DNA from 2 places in the Anaerotruncus sp. 80 genome. Region 1 is predicted to be linked to the other one. Evidence: riboswitches for the same ligand, from Rfam matches in the RefSeq annotation. Region 1 holds a riboswitch; the other holds the start of a gene.
The links. A riboswitch is a leader RNA that binds a small molecule or an ion and turns the genes downstream of it on or off. The one in region 1 is predicted to bind cobalamin.
Positions count from the first base shown of each region.

Region 1 (15,576 bases):
CGCCGGGAATGGCATATGAGGATGCAGATAACGGAAATCGTTCTTCCGTGCATTGGGATTTGGTGCTGATTCAAAGACTGGAGTACGGCGGCGGAGAAATCTGGTTTGATGATAGACTGGTTCGAAAGGACGGATTGTTTGTGGTAGAGGAACTGCTGGCGCTGAATCCGGGTGAACTGATAGGGCACAGCCACCCTTTTTCATGTTAAATTTGTAAGATGGCTTGAAGTTGTGCAGATCACGCTAAATCAGCTTGATTCGCACAACTTTTAGGCTTTCTGGGCTGACGAAGTTGTGCAGGTAACCGTAAATCAGAATTACTTTGCACAACTTTCGAGTGTTGATTCGATATGAAGTTGTGCGGTTGACCCTGAATAAGATTGGTTTGCAAAACTTTAAGCGTTTCTTCAGAGGTAAAGTTTTGCAGCAGTTACGGAATTGATTTAATTTGCACAACTTTAAGATATGGATGGGAGACAAAGTTGTGCAAAAGATCTTCAAATTGATGAATCTGTATAACTTTAATAATTTCAGGGATAGCCTGCGAAGACGAAACGATTACTGGAAAATACTTTCTCCAGCTACTTTTTCATGAATCAAAATGGAGCTGCGTACTAATAATGATTTTCTGTTCATGCAGGCAGCTCCGTTTAAGTAGTTTCTTATTGCCAAAGAATAGACAGGCTTCCGGGGATCCACCCGAAGCAAAGCTTCGAGGAAGGGGGTTATTTTTTAAGTGCAAGTCCGTCTTTGAAAGCCTCGCCGACTCTCTCGGTTACTTTGTAATAGCCGTGGGTATAAGGGTCGAAAGCGATAGCGTTTACCAAAGACATATCGATTTTACCGTCCACAAGGACTTTTTCATCGGCGGTGACATTTACGACTTTGCCGATTACGCCGCAGCCATATTCGTTGTTCTGATATTCGATGAACTCACATTCCAGACAGAGGGGAAATTCGTTGATAACCGGCGCATCTACTGTTTCGGCTTTGCTTGCAGTAAGTCCGCTGTTTTTAAACTTATCAGCAGTGTTGTTGCCGGATACAACGCCGAAATAGTCAGCTTCTACAACATGTTCTGCATCGGCGATGCTGACAGTAAAAGCGCCTCTGGCTTTGATATCTTTTACTGTCTTATGACCCTCTGACAGGACAAGCGCTACATTTCCGCGCTCCTGCATAGTACCCCAGGCAGCATTCATGACATTGACACTGCCATCTTCATTGTAAGCTGCTACCATTAAAACCGGCATTGGGAAAATGCCTTCTGTTATATTCAGTTTTTTTCTCATCATCGTCACCTCATTTTTTGAATTGACAGGATTTGTGCCTGTATATATAATTATATTGATTAATTTAAAAAATACAAGTACTGTCTTTTTTGAAATGTACTAGCGTAAAGGAAAGCATAAAATGATAAAAAATTATATTGAAAAAGCAAATTTTGAAGATACAGGATTTAGTTATACTCTGTCGCTGATTTCCGGCAAGCACAAGATGGTCATTCTTTATTGCCTGATGGAATTTGAGATTGTGAGATTTAATGAGCTGAAGCGATATCTGAAACATATTTCGGACAAAACCCTCAGCACCAATCTGAAAGAACTGGAACGTGATCGACTGATTGTCAGAACAGAGTATCCACAAATTCCGCCGAAAGTTGAGTACCGATTAAGTGAAAGAGGAGAATCCCTGATGAGGGTTTTAGATCAGTTGTGTGTTTGGGGAGAAGCGAATAGATAAAGAAAAACGCTTCGGGTAAAGATCTGCCCAAAGCGTTTTTATATGGCTTAAATCAGCTCTTCCGCGCTGATTTGAAAGACCTCATTTGACTTTTCAATTTGTTCTGCCTGCTCTTTGTTTACCAACGTGACGAAGCCGTAGATTCTGAGACCGTTTTCTTCAACATAGTCGGCAGCTGCAGACAGTTCTTCTGGATATATCTCTAACATTTTACAGAACGCTTCTCTAGATGCAAGGTAACGAAGTTGACTGGTAAAGTGAGACCGCACGGTGCTTTCTTTATCTATATCTATGCCTTTGTCCGTGTCGAAGAACAGGTTCGGATAGGCGTCTCTGTCCCAACCCATAGCTGCACCGTATAGGAAATCGTAATAAAAACCTAGATTTTGTGGAGGGCCAGATGCACGTGTGCACGGCGCACACCATAGAAGCCCCGGAATTTCCTCCTTCTTTGTCCACGCAATGAAGTCTTCGTAAGGCATTTGCCGATTCAGCGTGACAAAGACGACGTATTTGTCTGCTGGGTTCATGGAGACGGTAAGATAATCGACAGGGTCTGTCAGTTCTGAAAGTGGTTGATCTGTCACATAGGAATCTCTGGTTTCAGAAAGAATTTCGCTCCAGCCGAAGATATTCATATGTGGTCTACGTAGAACATTATTGTTATAAAGGGTTAGTCGCCCTTTTTCAATTTTTCCAGAGATGTCAGAGAAACGTCCGTTGTAGGAGATACTTTGTGGGATATTGATGTCGTAGTTACCGTATCCCCGGTCGGTCACGTTGACTACATCGCGGTAATAGCCAGGCAGCATCAGACTGGTGTAAATTGCCATATCCAATTCTATCTGCTTGGTAGTTCTGTATTCCTCCTCACCGATGATTTTTCCTGGATTGTAATAAAACAGGGATACAATCTGTGGCAGCGCAAACTGGATGAAGAGTATCATAATCAGCGCCATCACCAGTATGATTACGCCCAGCTTTCGGAAGGCTTTTCTAATAGAACGATTGATGACCTTTACAAAATCCTCAGAGTCGGACAATGTTCTTTCTTTCAAAAAATCCTCTGACAGGCTGAGATCAAAGACTTCTTCGACTTCTAAAAGGTAGTCGGTGATGGCCTCCTGACGTTCAATATCGGTGCGAACTTTTTCCGCCTCTTGTTCCGTCAATTCGCCTTTTTTATATAATTCGAGTAGTTCACGATATCTCATTTTTCTTCCTCCATATGGGTTTTCAGTTCTTTTCTGGCTCGTACAGCTGCCATGCGCACAGCTGACGGAGTCATTGCCAGTACAGTGCCTATTTCCTTGTGGGATAGCTGGCCGAAGTACTGCATGATTAAAATTTCCCTTGATCTCGCGGAAAGCCGCTGCAGGTTTTTATAGAGCAGCTTGTACTGTTCCTGCTGCAAAATGATTTCCAGCGGCTCTGCGCTTTTTTTCGCTGCAGGGTCAGTTGTCATGTTCTCATACCTTCCTGCTTTTTTTATTGCATTATAGGTCAGGTTTCTTGCTACCAGGTAAAGCCAGGCACGCATATTGGTATGACCGTCTGGCAGAGCCAGAATGGCTTTTAAAAAAGTTTCCTGCAGCAGATCTTCCGTCGCATGCTTGTCTTTACAGATGGAATAAATATACAGGTATAGCTCTCTCTCGTATTTGCGGTAAAGCTGCTCCAGCACCTTGCTGTCCATGACATTTGCGCACCTCCTTTCGGCAGTATTTTGTTCTCTTTACATATATAACAATTGTGCAGTGGAAATGCAACAAGAAATTGTCTCGTTTTGACCTATTGCCATTTATGTATAGTATATATTTGAAAATATTGTATTGCAAAAAAATAATCACAAGGATATAATGAAATAGGAGTTAGCTTTGCGAAAAGGAAATCCAAAGTCTCTCCAGATTATAATTAAAAACAAAATATAAAGAAACCATTTTGTGTTCTTCCTTGTGCGTACCACAGGGGAGCTAAGAGGGAAGCAAGTGAGAGCCTTGCGCGGACCCGCCACTGTAATTGGATTGTTTTTACCACTGGTGAAGAGCCACCCACTGGGGAGACCTGGGAAGGGAAAGAAAAACGATAATCCATGAGCCAGGAGACCTGCATGAGATGAGGATTCCGCGGCGAGGTAACCGTAAGAATCCAGAGTTTAGATACAGTAAATGCGGACTGTAGGCAAAGAGCCTGCAGTTTTTTTGTGGGCAGAAATGTAGAAAGGAAGAACACATGAAGAAAAACGAAACAGTAAAGAAATTTTCTGCCATTCTTCTAAGTATCGTCATGGTACTTTGCATGATGCCGTCTATGGCATTTGCTGCGGAAGCAGATGTGCAGACAGGAAATGTACAGATTACTGTGCCGGCGGATGCAAAAGTATTTGTTGGCACGAAGGAAAAACACTTCAAGCCGTTTATAGAGCAGGAGACTATTGGTGAAGTGCCGGCTGAGGAAGGGCTGAAGACGGTATCCTATAATCTGCCGGCAAACAAGGATTACAATTTCAGAATCAGTGGGAAAGGCTATGTGACTTATACCGGAAAATTCAAGTCACCGGCAGCGTCCAAAGATCCGTATATCTTAAATGTTTCTGAAAGCGATTTGAAGCCGGAAGGAAAAAACGCTAAAACCGTCGATAAAGCTTCAACTTCAAATAAGAATTACAACATGGCAGACATTTATCTGAACATCAATCCCGCAGGCTATCTGAAGTTGAAGAAAAACGATGAATACCAGATCGTATCTCTGAGAAACTGGGAGGCAGTAGACACCCTTACAAATAATTACTTTATTGAGCCGGACTATCACTATGAGGCTGTCAACTTTGACGGAACACCAAGTGATGTGGTATCCGTATCAGAAAGTGGAAAAGTGACTGCGCAGAAGGAAGGTACTGCAGTGGTACTTGTAACCTATGACGCTTTTAATAATATTTCTGCGGTTGGCGGTCCGTTCTTTGGTGCAATCTGGCCGGAAAATACAGGTGTGTTTGTAGTATCTGTAGGATCATCTGATAGTACGGTCAGTGTCAACGCTAAGGTAAATACCGAGACGAACGCAACCGTCAGCAATGGAAAACTCGCAGGGGATGACTTGGATGCGGAGCTGGATATCATTTACTATCTGACAGAGATGACTGATGCTGCCGGGGAAAAAACAGTTTATGATGATGCTCATGGAAGCTATACATTTACACCGACAGGTGAAGTTGCTTCTGTAGAGGTGGCAAATCCTAATTATGCTGGCGGAAAGCTGAACTATGGTGGGTTTGTGCCAGCTGAAAGAAATGCAGACGGCAGTTATACTGTAAAGTTGGTCGAAGGCAGAAATATTGTGAAGGTCAGCGACGGAACTGCCTGTGATTATCAGGTGGTTTCTGCGAAAGGTGTCAAAGCAGCGGTTACCAACAAGACTACGCCGGGCAAGGCGTTAGTGGCAGGCGACCAGTTTGCAATCAGTTTCGATACATTGTATCATCCTGTCAATAAGCTAGCGGGAATTTATAATATGTCAGCAGCGGTAATCTATCAGACTGTAGAAGGAATGGAAGGTAAAACCGTTGGAGGAACCGCAGCACAGTACAATTTTGCAGCTAATGCCAAAGCGCAGACTATGGAAAATCAGGTTAGCATTACAAAGACTACGTTCTTTGGCAGCACTAACTATAGCCTGAAAAAGGGCGATGCAGCAGCTATTCCGGCGGATTATACAAAAGACACACTGACTGTATCCCAAGGGGGTCTTTTCACTTTTGGATTTGGAAGCAGTTACGGCGCACACAGAGAAATTACCTATGAAGTAGGCGCTTCTCCAAACTTTACCGCAGTCAGTCAGACAGCATATTTTGGAATTTTGCCGGATATTACCTTGCAGGTCGAAAAAGCTGACGCTGCCGGCGACATCGAAATCGTTGAAGTGGTTACGCAGCCGAAAAAAACAGCATACTTTGAGGGCGAGTCCTTTGATGGGGAAGGTATGAGTCTGAAAGTCACTTATGCAGACGGCACAGAGAGAACTGTAACAGGCGGTTACAGCGTGACGCCTTCTGTTATGGAGAAGGGTACACAGAAAGTAATGGTCAGCCTGGGAGGAAAAATCGTAGAAGTACCGGTAACTGTAACACCTTTGGAAGTGACAAAGATTGAAATTACAAAAGCGCCTTCAAAGACGGCGTATATCGCAGGAGAATATTTTAACCCGTCTGGTATGGTTGTAAGTGCAGTATATAACAGTGGAAAGAAAGAAGAAATTACAGACTATACTTATGAAGCTGCACCTCTTACAAAAGATGTAACCGGTGTGACAATTTCTTATCAGGAAAAGACTGTGGAACAGCAGATTACTGTAGCTGAACAGCAAATTTCTGCGCCTGAGGATAACAAGATAAAAGTCACCTTTACTCTGCTCGGTGATGAGAAGCACGGCGAGGACGGCGTTTCACATACTTATAAAAAGGGTACAATCGACCGGGAATGGATTTCTGCTATGGAAGTGACTGTGGATAAGGACGCAACGGTTCTGGATGTGATTGAAAAAGCCTTGAGTATCAAGGGAATGGGATTTTCCAACAGCACCGGCAACTACATCAGTGCCATCAACGGTCTTGCCGAGTTTGACAACGGACCGAACTCTGGCTGGATGTATACGGTTAATGGTGTATATGTAAAAAACGGTGTTGCAGAGCAGGTCATCAAAGACGGTGATGTAATCCTATTCCATTATACAGATGACTATACAAAGGAAAGGGCTTCCGCAGGATGGATTGAGCCGCCTGCAGATGATGAGCCGGGAACGGATATTGACGATCCGAACACGCCGCTTTCTCCAGGCCCTGAAGCAGTAAAGGGAAAGGTTGGTGCGATGAAACTAACCGCTTGCTCAGAAAGAACCAGCAAGAAGAATGTGAAAGTCACTGTAAAAGCAGATAAGGCTACGGAGACAGCTGTTAAAGAACTGGAAGAGATGGGCTATACTGTAAAATACAGATATTACCGTTCTACAAAGAAAGCGTCCGGCTATAAGGCAGCGTTAACAAAGAAAGCAAAAACTTATACCAATACTACCGGAAAGAAAGGGCAGATGTACTACTACAAAGTCCAGCTCAGAGTCTATGATAAAGATGGGAAGCTGGTTGCAAAGACAGCGCTGAAACAGTGCAGATACGCAAACAGACTTTGGACAAAGAAATAGCTGAGATGAAGAGGATGTCTCAAATAAAATGAGACATCCTCTTTGCGTATGCACCATTTAAGGCAAAGTTGATTTTGAGACAGACCTGGCTCTTTTCTAATACCATCTTACCATAGGCAGATCGTTGTTTACGCCTTTAGACATAAGAATCTGGTGAAGATCAGTGATTCCGTTGTGAAATGTGGCTGCACAGGAGGACAGATACATCTCCCACATGCGGACGAACCGTTCTCCGAACATCTTCTGAACTTCTTCTATATGGTCGCGAAAATTCTTTTCCCAGCATAACAGAGTGCGGTTGTAGTGATTGCGCAGATTTTCTATATCCAGTGTATGAAAATCATCTTCCGCCATACAGGTCAGCATTTCTCGGAGACTTGGCACGACACCGCCGGGAAAGATGTATTTTTTTATCCACGGATCGCCAGGAAATTCTTTCAGCGCACTGATAAAGTGAAGCAGAAATAATCCGCCTGGTTTCAGCACATGTGCGGCACAATCGATAAACTGTTGATAATTACCGCGTCCCACGTGTTCTACCATACCGACGCTGACAATGCGGTCAAACTGCAGATTGGACTTCTCAAGATCCCGATAGTCCATCAGTCTGACATCCAGCAGGTCCGAAAGTCCTTCTGCCTCAATTCGCCGCTTAAATTCGTCATACTGTTCCTGACTGAGTGTAATCCCCATGCCGCGTACACCGTATTTCTTTGCCGCCCTGATCAAAAGAAATCCCCAGCCGCAGCCGATATCCAGAAGTCGCATGCCTTCCTTCAGGCATAGTTTTTCCAGAATGTAATCGACTTTGTTGACCTGTGCCTGATAGAGACTGTCGTTAGCGCATCGAAAATAGCCGCAGGAATAACTCATCGTTTCGTCAAGCCATAATTTATAAAAATCATTGCCGATATCGTAATGACTTTTGACCTCTTTTTCCTGATTCTTTTTTGATCTGGATGGGAAGATTAGCTTTTTCAGTGCGTTGTGATCGGTGGAAAACTTTCCGATTTGTCCAAGGAAAAGATCAAGCGCTTCATAAAGACTGCCCTCAACTTCCAGATTGCCGTCCATGTATGCTTCACCTAGTGCCAAAGAAGTACTGGTAGACAGATCGCCTAATGGAATCATTTTATGAAATTTTACGGCAAAGGCAGGATTCCCATCTCCGATCTGATACTCTTTTTTTCCCATTTTTATGGTGAAAGGACAAGCATCAAACTTCTTTAAAAACTGTATCATAACATTTTCTTTCAGCATTTTATACCTCCTGATGTGTTTCGCTTATAACAGTATTCCACCTGGTTTTAGGGATTATAACATATTTTAGAAAATAGCAGGTGGTTTGCAGGGGGCACGGCAAGGTCGCTATCGCCGCAATGATTTAACTTAAAACAGGTGTTTTTAGAAAAAAGTGTATAAGAAGGAGGTGGGATTCTTAACCGAAAATCAAAAAATGCTAAAAAAATGTATAAACATATTTGAGACGATTTAATTAGCAGTTGTTCTTGCGAGGATTTATTCTTGCTATATTACTGAAATCTTGCGTTTTTTGTAAGAATTTTATAAAACTATTCCACATCTTGCATAAATTGCAAGGCATATAAAATGGCAAGGCGAATCTTTTATACACTTTTTTAAAAAAATGGCAATTTAGGTTAAATCGCTCTTTTGCTGCGTCTGTAGGTAAGATAAAATTGAATATTGCGTCGAAAAATGGTAAACTATGAATAAATAGTAAGATACCGAAATGAAGCACATTGGATTGGAGGAACTAAGATGGAAGTATTAGGGCTGATTGTGGATTATGTGGGTATCGTGCTGGGAATTATATGAGGAGAGAAAATATCAATTCCTCTTATAGGCGTTAGTAAAGATTTACCCAGCAGTATTACAGGAATTAACAAACATAGGCGCAATGACTAATTCTCCTAAAATGCAATAAAAAGAGCGAGTCGTCTGGTAACTAGAGGGACTCGCTCTTTTAATGTAATTACACAACCATCTGCACAAAATTGATGAATAGTTTTGCACCGTAGAATACGATGATTGCGCCGCAGATGATATTGATAATGCGAAGCACTTTGTCGTTGAATTTGGCGCTGAACAGAGCTAAGATTGTAGAGATGCCGAAAAACCACACAAAGGATGATAAATTGACACCCAGAATAAACTCCGCTACATGCTCTTTCGGCAGGGTAGTTCGAAATGCGCCGAGTAGCATGGTGCCGTCGATGATTGCCTGGGGATTGAACCAGGTAACAACGCATGCGCTGGAAATCACCTTCAAAATCGGAATATCGACTTTGGTGGAGGTATCCATACTGTCCTTTGCTCGTAGAAGACCGATTCCAATCCACATGACAATTAGACTGCCTGCGCCGAGGACAATCATCTGCAGCCACTCAAAAGCTGACATAATGGCGCCGATGCCGAAAAAGCAGGCTAATGCCAGCGTAACATCAAAAAACGTGACAATTAGAGCAGTCAGATAGACACGGCTCTTTTTTTGTGTCAGTGCAGTGTTGATAACAAAGAGATTCTGTAGACCAATGGGTGCTACATAGGCAAGTCCGATGGTAAATCCTTGTAAAAAAAGTGGCATAAAAAAACTCCTTCTAAGTTAATATCAATAAAATCATACCACAGAAAACTGCCTTTGTAACCCACCAAGACGGGAAAAAAGAGACCAACCAAGTTTCTGTTTGGTTGGTCTTATTTTTCTAACATGGTTGTTTCAGAAAAAACAGGCGGTGTTATAATGATTAAAAACAGGAAAGGATGAGGACATGAAAAATAGCTTTAAAAGCAATTTAGTACTGCTTATGACAGCAGTCATTTGGGGCGGCGGACTTGTAGCACAGAAAGCGGGAGCAGTATTACAACCGTTTACATATAATGGAATTCGCATGTTTATTGGAGGTCTGGCGCTAATACCGGTAATTTATTTACTTAAGGTAGCAGGAAAAGACAAGAGTGCAGGAAGCTCCAGGGAAGTGAAGCGAGATGAGAAAGAAGATAAGAAAAACCTGCTGATTGGAGGCATATGCTGCGGATGTTTTTTATGCTTGGCAACATCACTGCAGCAGTTTGGGTTCTATTTTGAAACAAGTGCTGGGAAGACTGGTTTTATCACTTCTCTGTACATAGTAATCGTTCCGCTGCTTGGGCTTTTTCTTGGCAAGCATGTAAGAACGCTGATATGGGTCAGTATATTGTTAGGGGCATTTGGCTTTTACCTGCTTACTATGGCAGGAAAGAGAGAGGGATTTCGACTCAGTACAGGAGAACTGTATATCCTGCTATGTGTAGTTGCGTTTTCTGTTCACATTTTGGCAGTAGATTGTTTTTCGCCGAAGTGCGATGGAATCAGACTTTCATGTGTGCAGTTTCTTACAAGCGGTGTCATAGGAATCGCCTGTATGCTGATTTTTGAAACGCCGGTGCTTTCAGACATTTTGGATTGCTGGCTTCCGATCCTGTACTGCGGTGTGATTTCTACTGGTGTCGGATATACCGGACAGGTTCTGGGTCAAAAAGATACGGAGCCAGCGGTTGCATCACTGATTTTGAGTTTGGAGGCAGTATTTTCTGTAATATTTGGAGTGCTGATACTGAAAGAGCACCTTACTATCATAGAGGGGATAGGATGTGCTGTTATCTTTGCGGCAGTGGTGATTGCGCAGATTCCGTCCCAAAATAAAAGTATATAGAAAAATGTGCATAGAAGCAGTCTGAAACACAAAATCATTTCATTGATTCGGTAGATAGGTCAAGATATAATTTTTATATCTACGGGTAGTGGGAATACTATAGGAGAAATGATATGCTGGGAGGTGAAAATATTGATGGATTATTATGAACCGCCGTTCACGATGACAGAAGAAATTACCAATTTAGTGATTCAGATTGGCGACTTAGCGGGACAAATTTCCACTGCGAATGGATTATCGAGAAATCCAAAGCTTCGCAGAGAAAACCGAATTCTTTCAATCTATTCATCGCTGGCAATAGAACAGAATACACTGACGATTGAGCAAGTAAGCGATATCATTGCAGGCAAACGAGTACTGGGACCTCCGAAGGACATTCGCGAAGTAAAGAATGCATATGAGGCATACGATTTGCTGACGGAATTGAATCCGTATTCCATAGAAGATTTGCTCAAAGCGCATAAAATTATGATGGCTGATTTAGTGGGGGAAGCGGGGCGCTTTCGAAGCAAAGGAGTTGGTGTGTACGCAGGCACTGCACTAATTCATGCAGGTACACCACCTCAATACGTGCCTGAATTAATTGACGAGCTATTCAGCTGGCTAAGAAATTCAGCGTTGCATCCTTTAATAAAATCGTGCATCTTCCATTATGAGTTTGAATTTATTCATCCCTTTGCTGATGGGAATGGGAGAACTGGACGCCTGTGGCATACTTTGATATTAGCAAAGTGGAAAGACTTCTTTTTATGGTTGCCCATCGAAATGATGATACATGAAAAGCAGGAAGCTTATTATAAAGCGTTAAATGATGCAAATGTCAGCGGAGAATCTACAATCTTTGTTTGCTATATCTTAGAAGTCATTCGTGATTTGTTACTGGATTTAGCAGAAGGGAAAAGATTGGTAGATGACAGAGCTACAATAGAAAGACAGATGCTTAAGCTTCTGCAACAGAGGGGAAAATATTCAGCAAAAGGATTGGCTGAGCAGCTTAACATTTCTGAACGGCAAGCGCAGCGCATTTTGAAGAAGCTAAAGGATGAAGGTAGTATTACACGTAGTGGTTCCAACAAAAATGGTAGCTGGATTGTGCGCTGATGTCGTAATAAATATGCGGATTTTCTGCAGAAAGCCTATAAGATAGGGCATGAAATATACTAAAAAAAGAGCGAGTCTTCCGATAGCCAGCGGGACTTGCTCTTCTTTTATGCAATTACACAATCATCTGCTGTTGAATCCTCGTAAGAAAAGTGGCATAGTAATCCTCCAATATTATTTTATTTTTTGATCAGGTATGGTAAAATAATAGCATAGAGTATCATCTTTGTTGTCGACCAAAGAAAAGGAAAGAAACCAACCAAATGATTACACTGGACTGGAAACCTGACAAACAGAATAAAACGCCGATTTACAGACAAATTGTGAAATATATCAGTGATAAAATAGCTGCGGGGGACTGGGTAATCGGCAGTCGTTTGCCCAGCCAAAGAGCTATGGCAAAGGCTTTTGAAGTTAACAGAAGCACTATTGTCAGTGCTATGGAAGAACTGATTTCTTATGGCATTTTAGAAAGTGATTTCGGAGGCGGCACGAGAGTTGCCAGCAACACTTGGTCTCTGCGTATGAGCCAGCCTCCGGACTGGAACAAATACATTGCAAGCGGACCTTTTGGCGCCAATCTATCTACCATTCAGACCATCAACAAGATGGAATTTGAACCAGGATATATTCGTATCGGCACAGGCGAATTATCGCCAGAGCTGTATCCGGGCAAGCTGATTAGCAAGATTTTTCGCAGAATGCCGGAGCGGATTCCTAATCTGGGCTATTTAGGTACTTTAGGTCTTCCAGAGCTGGGACAGGCGCTTTCTGCATGGCTAAAAGAAAGTCAGGGAATCGATGCTAAAGCATCTAATATTATGATTGCAAGCGGCTCCCTGCAGGCTCTGCAGCTGGTTTCTGTGTGTATGCTGAAGCGGGGAAGCGACGTTTATACAGAAGCGCCGTCTTATTTGAAGTCTCTGCAGATTTTTCAGTCGGCAGGGATGAACCTTCATGGTGTACCGCTGGATGAGGAAGGACTGCAGTACTGGAATATCAAGGATGCTTCTAATGAGTCGCTCCTTTATACGATTCCTACATTCCACAATCCGACAGGCACGGTCATGAGCGAAAAGCGTCGAAAAGAGGTTATGGCATTTTGCCAGAAACAGCCTATGCCGATTTTGGAGGATGACGCATACGGACAGCTGTGGCTGGACGAGAAGCCGCCGGTGTCTTTGAAATCCAGAGATAAGACCGGCTCGGTGATTTACATGGGAACCATTTCAAAGACTATGGCGCCGGGACTTAGAATCGGCTGGGTGGTCGGACCGGAGGCGGTGGTCTACAGGCTGGGGGATGTAAAGATGCAGACTGACTACGGCGCCAGCTCCGTTTCCCAGTGGATGATGACGGAACTGATTACAAGCGGCGACTACGACATCTATTTGGAAGAACTTCGAAAGGAGCTCAGAGCGCGCAGAGATAATGCGCTGGCGGCACTGGACAAACATTTCAAGGGTCTGGCAACATGGAAAAAGCCGAAAGGCGGTTTTTATATCTGGCTTCGTTTTGATAAGCGGCTGCCTATGGACAAGATTTTTAACAAGGCGCTGAAAGCCGGAATTCTGCTCAATCCGGGCAATGTATACGACTATGCGGAAAACCACGCAATCAGGCTTTCCTATGCCTATGCGGATCCGGAGGATTTGACCAAAGCGCTGGAAATACTGGCAGCGATTATTGAGAAACATCAGAAGAGGTAACACACATGGCATTTACACATTTACATGTTCATACAGAATACAGCCTGCTGGACGGTGCGGCACGCATTACCGATGTGGTGGCGCGGGCAAAGGAACTGGGCATGGATTCTCTTGCCATCACTGATCACGGCGTCATGTTCGGTGTCATAGATTTTTACAAAGAATGTAAGAAGCAGGGGATCAAACCGGTCGTCGGCTGCGAGGTTTATACGGCGGCAAGGACTATGCACGATAAAGATGCAGATAAGGATAAATATCAGGGTCATCTGGTGCTCCTTGCAAAGACCAACGATGGCTATAAGAACCTGATTAAAATTGTATCTAAAGGCTTCACAGAAGGCTATTACTATAAACCGAGAATCGATAAAGATGTGCTGCGCGCCCACAGCGGCGGCATCATCGCGCTGTCCGCCTGCCTGGCCGGTAAGGTGCAGAGCTGTCTTTTAAACCGGGACTACGAGGGCGCCAAGGCAGAGGCGCTGGCAATGGACGAGATTTTCGGCCACGGCAATTTTTATCTGGAACTGCAGGATCAGGGCCTGGATGAAGAAGCCATGATTAATCCGCAGCTTGTGAAACTATCCAGGGAACTGGATATTCCGCTGGTTGCCACCAACGACGTTCACTACGTGAAGCAGGAGGATGCCGAGGCCCACGATGTGCTCCTTGCCATTCAGACGGCCACTACCATCGACGACGAAAAGCGCATGCGCTTCCCCAATGACCAGTTTTACTTAAAGAGCGAGGATGAGATGCGGAAAATCTTCGCTTACGCCCCGGAAGCCATTGAAAATACCCATAAAATCGCCATGGAATGCGATGTGGAATTCGTCTTTGGCGACTATCATCTGCCGGAGTTTATTCCGCCTGCGGGCAAGACCAACCAGCAGTATCTGCGGGAGCTTTGTCAGAAAGGACTTGCGGAGCGTTACGATGACGTGACACCGGAGATTGCAAGCCGCCTTGATTATGAGCTTTCCGTCATTGAAAATATGGGCTATGTAGAGTACTTCCTTATCGTCTGGGATTTTATCAATTTTGCTAAGACAAACGGCATTATGGTAGGACCGGGAAGAGGTTCCGCCGCCGGAAGCCTGGTGGCATACACCCTTAGAATTACCGACCTCGACCCGATTCGTTACAGCTTGATTTTCGAGCGTTTTCTGAACCCAGAGCGTGTCAGCATGCCCGATATCGATATCGACTTCTGCATCGAACGCCGCGGAGAAGTTATTGATTATGTAATCAAAAAATATGGAAAAGAAAACGTTTCGCAGATCATCACTTTTGGAACCATGAAAGCAAAAGCTGCGGTCAGAGATGTGGGCAGGGCGCTGAATCTCAGCTATGCCGAGGCAGACAGAATCGCGAAAGCCATTCCTTTTGACCTGAAAATGACCATCGATAAAGCCCTTGACATGAATCCGGAGCTGAAAAACATGTATGAAAGCGACGCAAGAGTTGCCAAGGTTATCGACATGTCCCGTGCCATTGAGGGCATGCCGCGCCATGCTTCAACCCATGCGGCGGGAGTGGTAATTTCAAAACTGCCTCTGGACGAATACGTGCCGCTTTACATGTCAGATAAAGGGATCGCTACCCAGTTCAATATGACGACCATTGAGGAACTGGGACTTCTCAAGATGGACTTTCTGGGACTTCGGAACCTGACGGTCATTCGCGACGCCTTAGAACTCATTGAGAAAAACTACGGCGTAACTATCGACTTTGCCAGGATGGGCTACGATGATAAAGCCGTTTACGATATGATTGCCGGCGGCAATACGCTGGGTGTTTTTCAGCTGGAAAGCGGCGGCATGACTCAGTTTATGAAAAACCTGAAACCTTCCTGCTTTGAAGATGTCGTAGCGGGAATTGCCTTGTACAGACCGGGTCCTATGGATTCCATTCCGAAATACATTGAGTATAAGAAGAATCCGGAAAAAATTAAATATGTGACGCCGGAACTGGCACCGATTCTGGACGTATCCTACGGATGTCTTGTTTATCAGGAGCAGGTTATGCAGATCGTGCGGGACCTTGCCGGTTACAGTTTTGGACGTTCTGACATCGTGCGCCGCGCTATGAGTAAAAAGAAAAAAGACGTCATGCTGCAG
Region 1 is NZ_QWES01000030.1:4,541-20,116, forward strand. Features, by position in the region: gene D1155_RS13360 (aminopeptidase) at 1-209, shown strand, start outside; gene D1155_RS13365 (flavin reductase) at 726-1,292, opposite strand; gene D1155_RS13370 (helix-turn-helix domain-containing protein) at 1,414-1,743, shown strand; gene D1155_RS13375 (anti sigma factor C-terminal domain-containing protein) at 1,791-2,957, opposite strand; gene D1155_RS13380 (RNA polymerase sigma factor) at 2,954-3,439, opposite strand; cobalamin riboswitch at 3,670-3,872, shown strand; gene D1155_RS13385 (DUF4430 domain-containing protein) at 3,976-6,936, shown strand; gene D1155_RS13390 (cyclopropane-fatty-acyl-phospholipid synthase family protein) at 7,033-8,196, opposite strand; gene D1155_RS13395 (LysE family transporter) at 8,930-9,541, opposite strand; gene D1155_RS13400 (DMT family transporter) at 9,726-10,649, shown strand; gene D1155_RS13405 (Fic family protein) at 10,785-11,750, shown strand; gene D1155_RS13410 (PLP-dependent aminotransferase family protein) at 12,014-13,459, shown strand; gene D1155_RS13415 (DNA polymerase III subunit alpha) at 13,465-15,576, shown strand, end outside.

Region 2 (15,576 bases), on a different contig from region 1:
TGTAGCCAAGGGACTTACCTCATCATCAGCCGGAGTATTTCTTCGTTCTCCCTTTTCCCCGCACTTCCTGATGGTGATAACTCTGCATTTGGTTGTTCTTTCATCCCTGTAAAATTCTTTTTCATTCAGCCTCTTTTTCAAACCCATCGACCTCGCAATCAATTTAACTTTTTAATGACATTTACGGCTACACCCTGGATTCTGCAGTCAGAAACCAGAATATCCTCCATCTCCGAGTTTTCCGGATGAAGTCTGATCTGATCTTCTTCTTTGTAGAATCTTTTCAGAGTCGCCTCCTCATCCATCAGTGCAACAACGATTTCTCCGTTCTCCGCACTGTTCTGCTGCCGGATGACAACCAGATCGCCGTCTCCGATGCCTGCCTCAATCATGGATTCTCCATGTGCCCGGAGAATGAAGAACTCACCGTCTCCGAATAGTGATGCAGGGAGGGAAACATACTCTTCGATATTTTCTTCTGCGAGTAGTGGAACCCCGCAGGAGACACTGCCGAGTACAGCAGCCCTGTTCAGTTTCGGAGCAGTCTTTTCCATGATATTGGTGGTAATCACCTTGTTTGCGTAGGATAGCATGCCGTTTTCATTCATCTCCACGATGTACTTGTAAACAGTACCTTTTGCAATTCCCACACACGCGGCAATCTCTGCCATCGAAGGAGATTGATAATGCTCCAGATAATACCGGTTCACACAATCCAGAATTCTTTTCATTGTTTCTGTGCTTTTGCTTCTCATTGTCATCTCCTTTTCTAAAAGAAACTTTTCGTTTCCTTTAGATTCATTATATACTATTTGTGACAAATTGCAAGAGAGAAAAATAAAAAAGACAAAATGTGCAGGTCTGAAACTAATATATACCCCTTTATCGGGCGAACCAGTAGAGGGGTATATATCACTCAAATATTCTCTTCTTTGTTTTTCTCTTAAGATTTAAAAACAATCATTAGAACGTATAAAAATCACTCTTTGCTAAGAATGGGGAGCAAAAACAGTCCCCTACTTCCAGATAATAATCCGAAACTTCTTCCCTTGATATCCATACTTCCAATACTCCAGCCGTTTAAAGCTATTGCGATAGGAGTCTTCAGTGATGCGTATTTTTTTGTACCCTGCTTTTAGTATAAGCGCTTTGTCTTCTTCCGGCTGTTTTGCAGTTACCATAGGAAGTTTCCTAAACATACCGGTATCATCACTGTGCGTAGCTTTTTCAGGAATTCTCCTCTCCGTAATCAGAATAATTGCCTGAGACAACAGCCTCCACGCTGATTTTTTTAAACTTTTTTCTCCTCTGCGATAATCACCATCATAGATAATTACTTTACCGCCTGGCTTTAATACCTCTCGCCACCTGACAAAAGCTTTCTCAGGATCATATAATGTCCATACCACATCCCTGGAGATAATAACATCGTAGCTTTCTGCAGCTTCCACAGGCAATTCTACAGCATCTTCTACCTCAACCACAGCCTCGGCACTTTCCTTTTTCAGATTCCGGGCTGCACAGTCTACCATGCCTTCAGCCCCGTCGATAGCTTTTACCCGATGTCCCAGTCTGGAAAGCATAATAGATAGAAACCCTGGTCCACAGCCCACATCCAGCACATCTAAAGGCTCTTCTCCCAGAATCTGTTTCAGCTCTCTTGACCAATGAATTACATCTCGTCTGTTAGACAGCTGGGTCTGTACCAGGCGGTCATAGCTGTTTGAGTCCTCTGTCCACGCATCCTCTATTTCTTTAAACATAAGTTTATCCTCCCTCTTATGGCAATACATCTATTTCATCCCAGCACAGACCTTCATAAGACGTCGGAGCAATCTTTAGTCCTGTTACTCGTTCTTTGTTATAGATAACAGCGTTCTTCGGATAATACAGGGGTACTGTCACTGCTCGATCATTCATTTTAGATAGAATAGAATTGTACAGCTCTGTCCTTTTTTCCTCATCTAAAGTCTTTAATACTACACCGATCTCCTTACTGATTTCTTCATCATACCAGCATACCGCCTGGTTTCCCTCTGTCTGATAGAACATACTGCTCAAAAACCCATGAGGATTCCAGGAATCTTCATAAGAACGATAAATCAGCATATCATAATCTCTTGTACTCCAAATAGCATCATAATAGCCTGTGGATTCCATCTGCTCCAGTTTTATCTCTATTCCAATTTTTGCATATTCAGATTGCAGGTATTCGCAAAGCGTTTTCCAGTTGGAATATTCTTCTGTCTGGAAAACCAGTCTAAAGGAAAGCTTTTCTCCATTTTTTTCTAAAATTCCGTCACTGTTCGTATCCTTATATCCGGCCTCCGCCAGCAATTCCCGCGCCTTGTCCACATCATAGGGGTATCCTTTACTGTTTTCTTCCGTTACATAAGGGGTACTAGATGGGAAAATACCAGTTGCGGGGATCCCATCTCCGTCTAGCAAAGTATTTACAATACTCTCTTTATCAATTCCATAATTCAGTGCCTGTCTCACTCTCTCGTCCTGAAGCTGTTCATTTTCATAGTTTAAAATCAAATAAAAAGTTCGCACAGGTTCTCCTTCTATGGTGTCTAATGACTCTTCACTGTCAATGATCTGTCGACTCTCTGAAGGGATGTCCGCCAGACAAATATCCGCATCACCGCTCTGCATGGCCATAATTCTGGCCTGCCCATCGTCCACTTGTTTCAGAATAATTCTGTCCACCTTTGGCTTATCTCCATAATAATAAGGATTAGGCACCATTACCACTTCCTGATTAGTTTTATAACTCTCTACCATCCACTGTCCGGTACCAATCATCTCTTTAAAATTACCTTCCTCGTCCAGACTTTTTTCTCCTAAAATGCGATAAGGCCGTGGATAAGTAAATTCGGTTAAAATTGAATAAGCTACATCGTCAAAGACGAAAGTAACCGTATAATCATCCACCTTTTTCACATCTTTGAGAGCTGCAGAAAATGTCAGCTTATCCTCCCAGCGAGAAGCGTTGAACAGCACTGTATCAGCATTAAAATCGCTACCATCAGAAAATTTTACATCATCTCGCAAATAAAAGGTATATTCCTTTCCATCCTCACTAATTTCCCATTTCTTTGCCAAAGCCGGCTCAATTTCACCGCCTTCCCCATATCTCACCAACGGATCATAAACCATTTCAAATAAACGAAAATCTTCATTAATACCGGAAATGGTGTCTGCTTCTTCCGGTTTCAGATCCGAAGAGACCAATACCGTCACTTCTTTTTCATTCGATTTTTCCGTATTTGTGGAAGCATTCTCTCCACCGTTTTTGCTGCAGCCTGTAAAGAACAGTGCAGTACATAATACAACAGCCACTGTTAATTTACTTATTTTTCTTAACAACATATCGTTTCTCCTTTTCTTTTATTTTTTATAGCAATGACAGGCCACCCAGTGTCCTTCTGCTATAGGTGTCAATTCAGGTATCTCCTGTTTGCAAACTTCCCTGCATCGCTCGCACCGACTTTGATAACTGCATCCGGTTCTTGCAAAAATAGACGGAACCAGTGGTTTTCCCTTTTCCATACCAAGCTTACGCTTTCTTGGATCAGTTGCAGGAACAGAGTGAAACAGAAGCTGTGTATAGGGATGCTCTGCCATCTCCTCAATGCAGTCAGTTCGTTCTATATATTCAACCACCCGTCCTTGATACATAATTGCCACTGCATCACAGACATAGGGCACATTGGATAAATCATGGGTAATCAAAAGATAGGTGACATTAAATTCCTCCTGCATTTCCTTGAGCAGATTCAGAATCTGTTTCCGAATGGAATAATCAAGACTGGATACCGGTTCATCACAGATAACCAGCTCCGGATGCAACACTAAGGCCCTGGCAATATTTGCCCGTTGGCACTGACCTCCGGATAGCTGACTGACATAGCGATTTTTCAACTTTGCTTCCAGCCCTACTTTCTCAAGCACTTCTTCAATGGCATCGTCGTATTCTTTCCTAGAAAGCGATACATAGTTTTTCATAACCTCCCGAATACTCTCTCCAATGGTATAAGTAGGATCAAATACACTGTTACTACTTTGGAAAATCATCTGCAAATTCTTTCGCATGGGACGCAAATCTCGTTCCTTTTTGCCATGTACTGCTTCTCCTTTAAAAAAAACCTTGCCTCCTGTAGGCTTTTCCAGCCCCGCCGCTAGCATACCAAAAGTAGTCTTGCCACTCCCACTCTCGCCAATCAAAGCCAAAGATTTTCCCTTCCATAGTTTCAAGGAAACACCATCCACGGCTTTTACCACCGAAAGTCTGTTATTCTCTACAATTTTTTCTTTTCCGTAATATTTTTTCAGATTCTCTGTCTCTAATAAAAGTTCCACTTCTTCCGGCTCCTTTACAAAATGGAATTTAAAAGTTTCTTCGTATATGCATGCTGAGGATTTTCAAAAATTGTATTCACCTCTGCATTCTCAACAACTTTCCCGTCCTGCATAATACAGACGTCGTCGGCAATTTCCGCTACCACCCCTAAATCATGGGTGATAAACAACACCCCCATCTCCTCTTCCCTGCTCATCCGATAAATCTCTGTTAAAATCTGCTGCTGTACGGTTACATCCAATGCAGTAGTGGGCTCATCTGCAATTAGAAAAGACGGTTTAAGTCCCATCGTAATCGCAATCATCACTCTCTGGCACATACCACCAGAGAGTTCAAAAGGATATTTTCTCATTAAAAGCTCTGAATCTTGCAGATTCACTGCTTTTAAGCAAGAAACAGCCTGGTCATAGGCTTCCTTTTTGCCAATTCTCTGATGCTGCATAATTCCTTCTATCATCTGGTTGCCCACAGTATATAAAGGATCCAGGGAAGTCGATGGATCCTGAAAGATCATACCCATGACCGTTCCGTTTAATTCTTGACGTTCCTTACTTGTCAGTTTTTGAACATTCATTTCGCCTAGGAAAATTTCTCCGGATCGCACTTTGGCATTTGGGGGTAATAAATTCATAACTGCTAAAGAGGTCACGGATTTTCCGCTTCCGCTTTCTCCCACAAGGGCTGTTACTTTTCCGCGTTTGACTTCCAGACTGACACCTTCTACTGCAGAGATAATGCCTCCTTTTGTCTTGAATTCCACATGCAAATCCCTTATTTTAAGTGATCTATTGTCCCGAAATTCCATTTTTCATTCCCTCTCCTAACAAGTTAAAAGCCATTACAACAATTACTATGACAATACCCGGGTAAACCATCAATTGTGGGAATGTCTGAATATAGTTTTTACTGTCACTTAGCATAATGCCCCATTCCGGTGTAGGCGGCTGTACACCCAAACCGATGAAAGAGAATCCGGCGATTGCCAAAATGATGGTTCCGATTTCCATTGCTGCAAGGGCGATGATGGAAGGAGCAATATTACGTAATATATGTTTAAAAATTATCTGACCTTGCTTACAGCCTCCTGCCTTTAATGCCATCATATAATTCTGCTCCTTTACCTGCATAGTGAGGGACCGTACCAGTCTGGCATAACCTGCCCAGTATACAAAAGACATGGCCAAAACCAGATTTTTACCGTTTGCACCCAGAGTACCCGCTATAGCCAGTGCCACAATAAAACTTGGCATAGCCATAAAAATATCAATGACCCGCATGATAAACAAATCCACTTTGCCGCCCACATAACCTGAAATCAGTCCAATGGGTACACCCACCAGCAACGTGATAAACAGCACAATAGTACTATACAAAAGAGAATTTCTGGTGCCCCAAATTAATCGAGAGACGATGCATCGTCCCAGCTGATCAGTTCCCAGCCAATAGGTAGCGCTGGGTCCCTCCAGCTTTTGAGCAACATCTACCAAAAATGGATCATTTGGCGCAATTATTGGCGCCAATATGGCAATTACCACAAAAATGCTTACAATGGTAAGCCCGATTTTTATCTGAAACTGGCCCAACATCTTCCGCCAACGATTCTGTTTTACGCAAGCCATTTCCAGGATTTCTACTTTTTTCTTCATCACGATCACCTACCTACTTTAACTGAATTCTGGCATCCACTACTGAATAAATAATATCGATTAGTAAGTTCATCAATACCACAAAACAGGCCAATACTAGAATAAAGCACTGCAAAAGTGGCAAATCCTTTGTATATACTGCTTCAAGAGCCATTTCTCCTATTCCCTTGATAGAAAAAATAGATTCAATGACTGCTGAACCGCATAACAGACCCACGCACATGGTACTCATTTGGGTGATAACCGGTAGAATCGCATTTTTCATTCCGTGTTTTAAAATAATACGAAGGTTAGAAATCCCCTTGGCTTTACATGCACGAATATAATCCTTTTTCAGAACCTCGCTTAAATTTGCGCGTATAAGCCTGATTAAAATACCAAAATATCCCATATCCAAAGTAAATGCCGCTAGAACAGGAATTCCTGCGGTTGTCCCTTCTATGACAGAAATGACTCCCAGTTTTACGCCGAATATGTATAACAGCATCAGACCAATCCAAAACGAAGGCACGGATACACTAAAAAAGGAAAATACCTGTACAATTTTATCTATCCATGAGTGCTCCCATACTGCAGAAATCATGCCCAGAAAGATAGAAACTATAATCAATATAATAAACGCTGTCGCCGCCAGCTTTAATGTAACCGGCAATCGGCTTATGAATTCTTCCATCGCCGGCTTCTGCGTGGAATAAGATTCCCCGAAGTCGCCGTGAAGCGCATTTCCCAGCCATCGTACATATTGCTTATAGATAGGCTGATCCAAACCGTTTTCATGCCGTACCTGCTCAATTTCCGTCTGTGTGGGATGTTCGTAAATCTGCTCTGCTAATACACGAGCCGCATCTCCGGAGGAGAACATACTGAGCCCAAACACAAGGATGGATACTACCAGCAGAATCGGAATCAATGTCATCAGTCTTTTTATTATATACTTAACCACGTTTTCCCTCTTCTCTATTTTTATTCTTCTTCCATCTGCATGGAAATCAACTCTCGAAAGAAACCTTCCTCTGCCATCAAATCTTCATATGTACCGTTCTGTACTACATGACCTTCTTTTAATACCACAATTCTGTCCGCCGAACGAATGGTAGATAACCTGTGAGCTACAATTAAAGTGGTTTTGTTCTTACTGAAACGACGAATAGACTCCTGAATTTCTCGCTCGTTTTCTGTATCCAGATTGGAAACTGCCTCATCCAGAATTAAAATTGGGGCATCCTGCAGTATCGCACGGGCAATGGCAATTCGTTGTCTCTGACCTCCGGAAAGCTTAGCTCCGCCTTCTCCTGCAATAGTTTCATAGCCATTCTTCATATCTAAAATAAAATCATGTGCCAAGGCCATTTTAGCCACATTCTCAATTTCTGCATCAGTCGCTTCCGGTTTACCAAGTCGGATATTCTCCCGAATGGTGTCCCGAAACAAATACACATCCTGAAGCACTACGGATGTCAAACTCCTTAAGTTCTCCAATGTCATGTCCTGCAAATTACAACCACCAATAGACACATTGCCACTTTCCGGGTCCCAATAGCGTAATATCAGCTGAATGCATGTACTTTTTCCCGCTCCCGAAGGGCCTACCAGAGCCACTGTCTCTCCGGGATTTACTGAAAAGGAAATCTGTTCCACTGCCAGATCCAAGTCGTTCCTGTAGCGAAAACTCGCTGATTCAAACTGAATCCCGGGAACCAATTGTTTTATGTCTATGTCCTTTCCTTTATCCTCTACCTGAGGCTTCGCTTCCAAGACTCGATATACCCGATCAGCTGCCGCAAAAATAAGTCCGAAATTCCGAGCAGTGTTGCACACTTCCACAACCGGTCCCAAGACCATACCCGCCAGCACTACTACAAGTGGATACATGGCTGTATCTATTTGTCCACTGGCTGACAAGCCTGCAGCTACTGCTGCTACACAAATCATAGAACACCCCAGAACGACCTGTAGAAAAGCACCTTCAGTTCCCAGCCTCTTTCCATAAATTAATTGACTGTCGTAGAGACGACTCATATAGAATTCATTCTTTTTTTGGTATGAATTTTTATAATTCAAAGATAAGATCTCTTTTATTCCCTGAACGCCCTCCATAGTTACCGCATTTGCTTCCCCAAGGTGTTCTCTTACTTTTATTCCCTGAAGATCTGCCTTTTCTCGCATCCAGACAGGTATACAAATAACCGGCACCAAAAAGCAAATCAAAATAAGAGGCAGCGCCCAGAAAATAAAACCCAGGCAAACCAGCAGAATTAACGGCACTAACACTGCCACCAGAATACTTCCGAAAGAATGAGCAAAGAACCATTCCAGAATCTCCACATCGCTCATCAGCGTAGAAGCCAGCTGACCAGAGCGCATGTTCAATAAAATCGCCGGAGATACCCGCTCAATAGCGGAAAACAGCATGACCCGAAAGTCGGCCAACACTTTAAAGGCCACATCATGTGCAAGCCACATTTCCATAAAATAGAAGAATACCTTGACCGCTACAATTACTATCAAAACTACCAATACTTCAGGAAATTGCTCCATAAGCCGGCTTTCCAGAGCCAGTCCCACCAGATAGGCCCCAAAAACAGAAAGACCTACAGTAGAAAGTTGATTTCCAATGCCGCCAATAACTGCTCCAACCATACGAGCCCAGTAAGCCTTTAGCTTCCCTGATAAACGAACTGCATTTTTAATTCTGATTTTTTCGGTTTTTCTGTCATATTTCTGCATAGTTTTGTGCCCTTACCAACCTTTGATAACTTTGATTATGTCGTAACAATTCCTGATGATTCCCGTATCCCATCACCCGTCCTTTTTCCAGTACATAAATCCTGTCTGCATGCTCCACAGCAGACAGCCGATGTGCGATGACAATCGTTGTCTTGTCTTTCATACATCGGTTTAACGCCTCCTGAATATGCATCTCGTTTTTCATATCCACACTGGAAGTAGCCTCATCCAGGATGAGAATCGGGGTATCTTTTAAAATGGCTCGGGCGATGGAGATCCGCTGCCGTTCACCACCGGACAGGGTTGCGCCTCGTTCCCCCACAATGGTCTCATAGCCTTGTGGAAGTGCTTCAATAAAATTATGAGCATTAGCCATTTTAGCTGCCTCTATCACTTCTGCCTCTGATGCATCCGGGCGTGCCATTTTGATATTTTCCAATACAGTCCCATAAAAAAGATAAGTTTCCTGGAATACCACTGCAATCTGACTACGCAAATATTCCATGGAATAGCTCCGAATATCCTTTCCATCTATTTTCACAATTCCTTCTGTCGCATCAAAAAAACGCAACAGTAGATTGACAATAGTAGATTTTCCAGAACCGGATTTTCCCACAATAGCTGTCACTTTTCCTGGTTCCATGGTCATATTTACTTTCTTTAAGGCATCACCCGCATCCTCCTCATAGCGAAAGGTTACGCCTGTAAGTTCAACCGCCGGCAGTGCACAAGAAATTCTTTGACCGAGAATTCCATCTTCTAAAACTATCGGCTCGTCAAGTACTGAAAATAATTCCTGCGCCACAGATAATCCTAAGTAACTCCCATGCCAATAGATATTTAAATCGTTCAGTGGCTTCATGCACTCGCCGGAAAAAAATAAGATTATTAAAAGCGCGTGGTATTCCAATTTACCCTGGGCCATATGAAAGGCTGCCAACGCTACACTAGCTACTGTTCCTACTGTTGTACAAGCTACAATCACCGCTGAATCCGATAGAGAAATGCTTAAATTTTTCATGGATTCGCCGGCAAATGCCCAAACTCTTTTTGAGAGCTTCTCACCTTCCCTCCGACTAACCCCTAGAGATTTTAAAGTACTCATTCCCTGCATATCGTCAATGTACTGTGAGTTTAAGTCTGCATAATCCTGCCAGTATTTAATCATCACCCGAGATACTGCAGGCATAAAAAGATGAGGTACAATAATGGAAATAACAGCCATTAGCAACATTAAAACTCCTACACTCCAGTCTAAAGACCACATATACACTGTAGAAAAAGTGATTGTTGCCAGCACCACAACAGTCTGAGGCAAGTACTGAGTCAAAAAGACTTCAAGAGATTCGATACCATCAGTAATCAATGACTGTAAATTACCACTTCGCTTATCATTCTTATAGGCCGGCCCCAGCGCCATCAGCTTCCGAAGTATGTCACAGCGTACTTTGTTCTTTACCTTTGCAGCCATTTTTTTTGTATAACCTTCTTGGTATCGGCTAAACCAGGCTCGAATAAGCAGTACTATCAGGCACAAGGTAAACCAGAAACCAATATTCCTAAAAGTAACTCCGTCAAAAACTGCTGTTACACCTTTCGCTAAAAAAAATGCCTGAGTGAAGCTGCACGCCACAATTATTATGCCGATAAAAGTTTTTATCGCCGTCTCTTTCTTTGCATGTTTTAAAAAGGTAATCAATCGCAAGTATTTTCCCATGTTTCACTCACTATTTCTCCGCGCCTACCATAAATGCGGGTGTCAGTCTGTTTATCTCTTTTTCCATTTCATTACAAATCTTGTCCATAATATCAGGCTCTGAAAAAACCTTGGAAAACCTCAGCTCAATAAGATAGTTCAAGTCCCATTGAGGTCGTATCTTATCGCTCATAAAAAGACGGCGGCTTAATTCATCACCTTTTTGCGGATCAGCATGAGCATGAATTTTTCGACCATATTTTTCTCTCACCCTTTTTTCGTTTTCTTCATATCGAATTTGAAGTTTTTCATCATAGAGGTGTCGATACCAGCAGGCATCGAAAATTAACAGTCTTCCTCCTGTTTTCAACACTCGTTTCCATTCCTGATAAGCTCGTTTTGGGTCGTCCAATGTCCAGGTAATATTACGGCATATTACCATATCAAAACTTTCATCGGGAAAGCTTAAATTCTGGCAATCCATGGTCATCAATACAGCACTTTGTCCTTGCCTCTTTACGTTTTCCTTTGCCCTGGCAATCATATTTTCCGTAATATCAATACCAGTTACTTTATGACCTTCTTCACTTAGAATAATAGGGAAAAAACCCGGACCTGTGCCTACATCCAGAATTTTCAGTTTTGCTTTTCTGGGAGCATAGGACAGGATCAGCTCCTTCCATGCTTGTCTTTGAGAACTTTCCAGTTCTTCCTTAATGCCACGGCTGTATACATCCGCTTCTCCTTCCCAGTAATCCTTGATTTCTTCATTTAATCTCATGGTATCTCCTTTCTATTAATACAGTTTGTTTAGTACAAAAAATCACGTAAACGACTTCAAGCTTTTCCGCCACATATCACAGTTTTTTCTCTACAATGTCAAAATGAGCAATTACACTAAAGCTCTCTCTAAGAGACGTGTGCTTCTCTTCTACAAAGTGTTCTCCTTAAACACAAGAACAATAACAATTAGCAAACTCCAGCACTAATGTATCGTACATATTTCTTTTCGCGTTGCGTTTCTGTAATGCTGACTGCATTCTTCCGCATATAATTCCTCCTGCTCTTAATCCGGTAAATAATATCTTAACTGAAATAATACATTTGTCCATGACCCACAAGTTTGAATCAATCGCTTCACAATATACGGTGGAACATCTTTTTTGGTCGGCATTCTTTTAAGTGTTTCACTTAACTGTTGTAAATACTCTAAATCCGCTTTTGCTTCATCGGTAAGGTTTAAAACCCTGTAATAACAGTCATACAAAGTGTTTTTGTGTTTCCTTACCCCCTTTCTGTTGCTCAAGACCAGATCCGTCGATGAAAAGGGAGTGATTCGCATAACAGGTTCAAGACCTATCTGATACAATGCGTTTCTCCAAGAAGAGCAGCGCTCTATCAATTTTTGTCTCATTTCTCTGTCTACTTCGTCATGAAGTGGAGCGCGTCCTCTTTCCATAGATAATTGCTTTATAGTATCCAGCATCTGTCGGTAATCATCTTCCAGGTCGTCAATTCGATACACAGATTGTTGGCTTAATAAACAATCTTGAATCCCCGCAGCTTTTATCACCTGCCCCCATGTTTTCATATATTTTTTTAAATTTTCACATACTTCCGGAAGTTCATGAGGGTGAGGAATTCTCCCTGTCACCATGGCCTGTTTCCGAACAGTCTCCAGTTGTTTTTCTACATATTTTTTTTCTTTTTCAAATTGTTCTAAAGACTTCCCCTTGTTACCCGCAGACGCAGGAAGGCCGGCAGTTCTAAGTGCATATGGCCATTTTTTAAATCTTTGCTTAATATAGTCTTTCCATATCCAGAACACTTCTTTTTGCGAAGGGGATGTTCCTAAGACCTGTGCTCTATTACGCAAAACATTTAAAAGCATCTCGTCTGTTAACTGATCATAGAAAGCCTTACCCGTTTCACTTAAAAGTGAGAATGTTTCACAAGTCTCCGTATCGACCTCTTGTTCCATATTCTCATTATCATAAAATTCCTGCGACATTCTCAAAAGTCTTTGATACATAACATGAAATTTTTCTTCTGTTATCGTCGATTTGTCCATACCTTTCACCTTTTGTTAAAATCTGCTAAAAAAAACGTCTGTTCCGAAAGAACAGACGAAAAACAATGCAATCCTAACGGAAAAAAGAACACGACCTGAGCTGACTTATGCTAAAGCAATCACAGCTATATGTGGCGGAATTTCACCGCTCTAAAGATTAAGAGTACATGTTCCAAGAACAATCCTCATCGCATTTGTTTATTATATCAAATTAAAAAACCCTGTAAAACTCCAAAGTTAAACAGGTTCACACAACAATAAAATTCACAGCACTATCTGTGAAAACTATCCTTTATCTATACCTCCTGAACTCGAAGAGTGTAACGAATAATGCATATGAATGTATCCTGACTTATACATCATCATGGCCTCTTGTCTTCCCGATAAAAATCAGTGACTGAACAACGTTCTCAAAAGGACACTCCGTAATTACAGTAGCGTTCCTGTGTAAGACTCTCACTTACTTCCTGCAGAAAAATTCCGCAAAATTCAAAATGCATTTACATATTCACTTTTATATAAAAATACAACATTTTTCACATTTTGTCAATATAAAGGACTTTTATTTTTCCTGCAAAAATAAACGTAAAAACCAGAATAAACGTTTTTATTATTATATTAAAATATTTATTATATTATAACAAATTATATTTTTTAAATTCTGATTTCAATTTTATATATAGAGTATTCTAATAATAAAAAATGTCTTCCTTCTATAGCAGACTTCCGCCAATCATAGGATAAGTAATTTCAAAAAAAACGCATCGTTTATCACAAACATACTCGGAAAATACACGATCTGCCAATACAACATCTTTATCCCCCATCAGTCTCTCAAGTTCATGCAGTTCTGAAAAATAAAATATCTCCTCCATTAAGAAAGTTTCGTAAAATTCTCTGGTTTCCATGTCGGGTGCATACAACCCCAATTCTACTGATATACCCTGTTTTTCATAGTACTTCTTCAATCTGCTCCCCAATAGTGCCTCTGTCATAATCAGCATTTTTGCACCTTTTTTTATCTTAGGAAATACTTCCTCTGATACGGGGTGCAGTTCCTGATATATCGGAATATGCCATTTCTGACACCATGTTTCAGCCAAACAGCTGCCTTCCAGATTCCACGGCCAAAGGGAACAAATCTCAGGGAGCGTATCAAGCTCCCATAACTGAAACAGATGTACGCAATCAAACCCTTGTTTTTTTATCTGCTCTACTGCTCTTGTATAATATTGCCGGCAGGCAGTGCCAAGAGGGTAATGTCCAAGAATAAGAATTGTATGACCGCCCGGCTGCAGACGGTGTTTCTCTGCAAATCGTTCTCCCATTATCTTTAAAGCTTCTGCCGCCGCTTTTACGCCATAATGGAAACCATCTGTATAAAAGATCTCCCTTTGATTGTGTCGTAAAAACAATGTCTGTTCTATGCCGCTCATCTTTGTTACAGACCCAAACAGGCAGCAAAGCATTTTTTCTGAAGGAAAGTTCTCATTCAGAAGCTGTTGTAAATGTGAAGAAAAACCGGAACAAACATCCAGGTCATTAAATGAAGTCCGATACATACCATGGCTCTTATGAATCTCTGTTGACAGATCCAGGCAACGGCCACACCCTCCCGGAGTTATTAACAGCTGATCAACAGGAAAGGTTTGTAGCATAGAAAAAACAGCAGCAATATCCGGAGCCATAACAGGCATAATTTCCCCGCCTGTTGGTGACATTTTCTCACTGCTCCCATTATCGGAGATAGTGGGATATGATAAAAGCTCTTTCAGGATACTATCTCTTTCTTCTCTTGGCTTCTTCCTTCGCTTTACCATGGGACCACGCTGCAGAATTCTAACAGGTTTACCTTTCGGATTGTCCGCTTTTCTGAGCACTTCTTCTAAATCCATCCCCGAAATCACTTCCAGACAGGAAACATAAAAAACTATTCCTCTGATATCCTCGGCTGCAGCTGCCATCTCCAGCATAGCTTTGATTTTCTCGCTATTGCCCAAGACATAGTCATTTTCAGTCATCATACAAGGATAAAATCTTTTCAGTGCGCCTTTACGCTGCGCTTCCAGATACAAACTTCGCAGACATATGAGAGAACCGGCTGCTACTAAAGCTATGCCTTCTGTTTCAAGAATTGGTGCAGCCACACTTTCTTCCAGCCCTGAGAAATCCAGACTCTGTATGGCACAAGTCATTTCTTCACCTCCGACTTTAAATGAATTCGCTTTCGAAAAAGTTCCAATTCTTCTTTTTTTACTGGTTGGGGCAAGAAGTGCTCCCCATTTTCAATTCTTTCGGCCAAATGAACAAACTGTGCAAAAGCTTTGCTATCTGGCTGAGTTTCTGCTAAAGTTTTTCTGCAAAAGTCTGCGACCTTCAATTCCTTACTTTCTTCAATAACTCCTACAACCGGACATTTCACCAGCTCTGAAAACTCGTTCAGTATAGTCGCATCCCATAAGCCGCTATAGTGATTGTGGATCAGGCCACCCAATGCCGCACCATTAATTTGAAAAGTTTTTATGCCTTCAAGAATATTATTTGCTGCATACAATGCCATAAAATTTGCGGATGTCACAACATATACCGTGTCAACTAGCCTCTTTCGCATGGGCGCAGAAAAACCTCCACACACTACATCTCCCAGAACGTCATACACAATATAGTCCCAGGATTCCTCCAATATTCCCAATTCAGCAAGATGTTCCATAGTAATGGTGATACCCAGACCTGCACATCCCTGCCCTGCCGAAGGCCCCCCACTTTCTACACAAGAGATATCAAAGCAGCCGGAAAAAAGAATATCTTCTCTGCGTACTGTACTCTTTTGCTGTAGAACTTCCAGCACTGAAGGAATATTATCTCCGATTAATAATCTGGAAGAGTCCATTTTAGGATCGCATCCAATATGTAATACTCTATTTCCTTTCTTTGCCATAAGAGCAGAAAAGTTTGCAGCAATGGTTGACTTTCCGATACCACCTTTTCCATAAAAAGCAATTCTTCTCATCTACATTCACCCCATTTCTTCTCCATGTCTACCTGATATACAGACCATTCGGTTCAGACA
Region 2 is NZ_QWES01000010.1:5,434-21,009, reverse strand. Features, by position in the region: gene D1155_RS05980 (hypothetical protein) at 1-141, opposite strand, end outside; gene lexA (transcriptional repressor LexA) at 159-755, opposite strand; gene D1155_RS05970 (class I SAM-dependent methyltransferase) at 1,017-1,763, opposite strand; gene D1155_RS05965 (nickel ABC transporter substrate-binding protein) at 1,780-3,375, opposite strand; gene D1155_RS05960 (ABC transporter ATP-binding protein) at 3,394-4,365, opposite strand; gene D1155_RS05955 (ABC transporter ATP-binding protein) at 4,380-5,126, opposite strand; gene nikC (nickel transporter permease) at 5,152-6,012, opposite strand; gene D1155_RS16095 (ABC transporter permease) at 6,026-6,955, opposite strand; gene D1155_RS05940 (ABC transporter ATP-binding protein) at 6,976-8,739, opposite strand; gene D1155_RS05935 (ABC transporter ATP-binding protein) at 8,726-10,456, opposite strand; gene D1155_RS05930 (class I SAM-dependent methyltransferase) at 10,467-11,216, opposite strand; gene D1155_RS05925 (hypothetical protein) at 11,502-12,506, opposite strand; cobalamin riboswitch at 12,827-13,015, opposite strand; gene D1155_RS05920 (nitrogenase component 1) at 13,220-14,701, opposite strand; gene D1155_RS05915 (nitrogenase iron protein NifH) at 14,698-15,516, opposite strand; gene D1155_RS05910 (ABC transporter ATP-binding protein) at 15,523-15,576, opposite strand, start outside.
Region 2: it holds a riboswitch for cobalamin, as region 1 does, so the genes downstream of both, D1155_RS05925 (hypothetical protein) here and D1155_RS13385 (DUF4430 domain-containing protein) in region 1, are expected to answer to the same signal.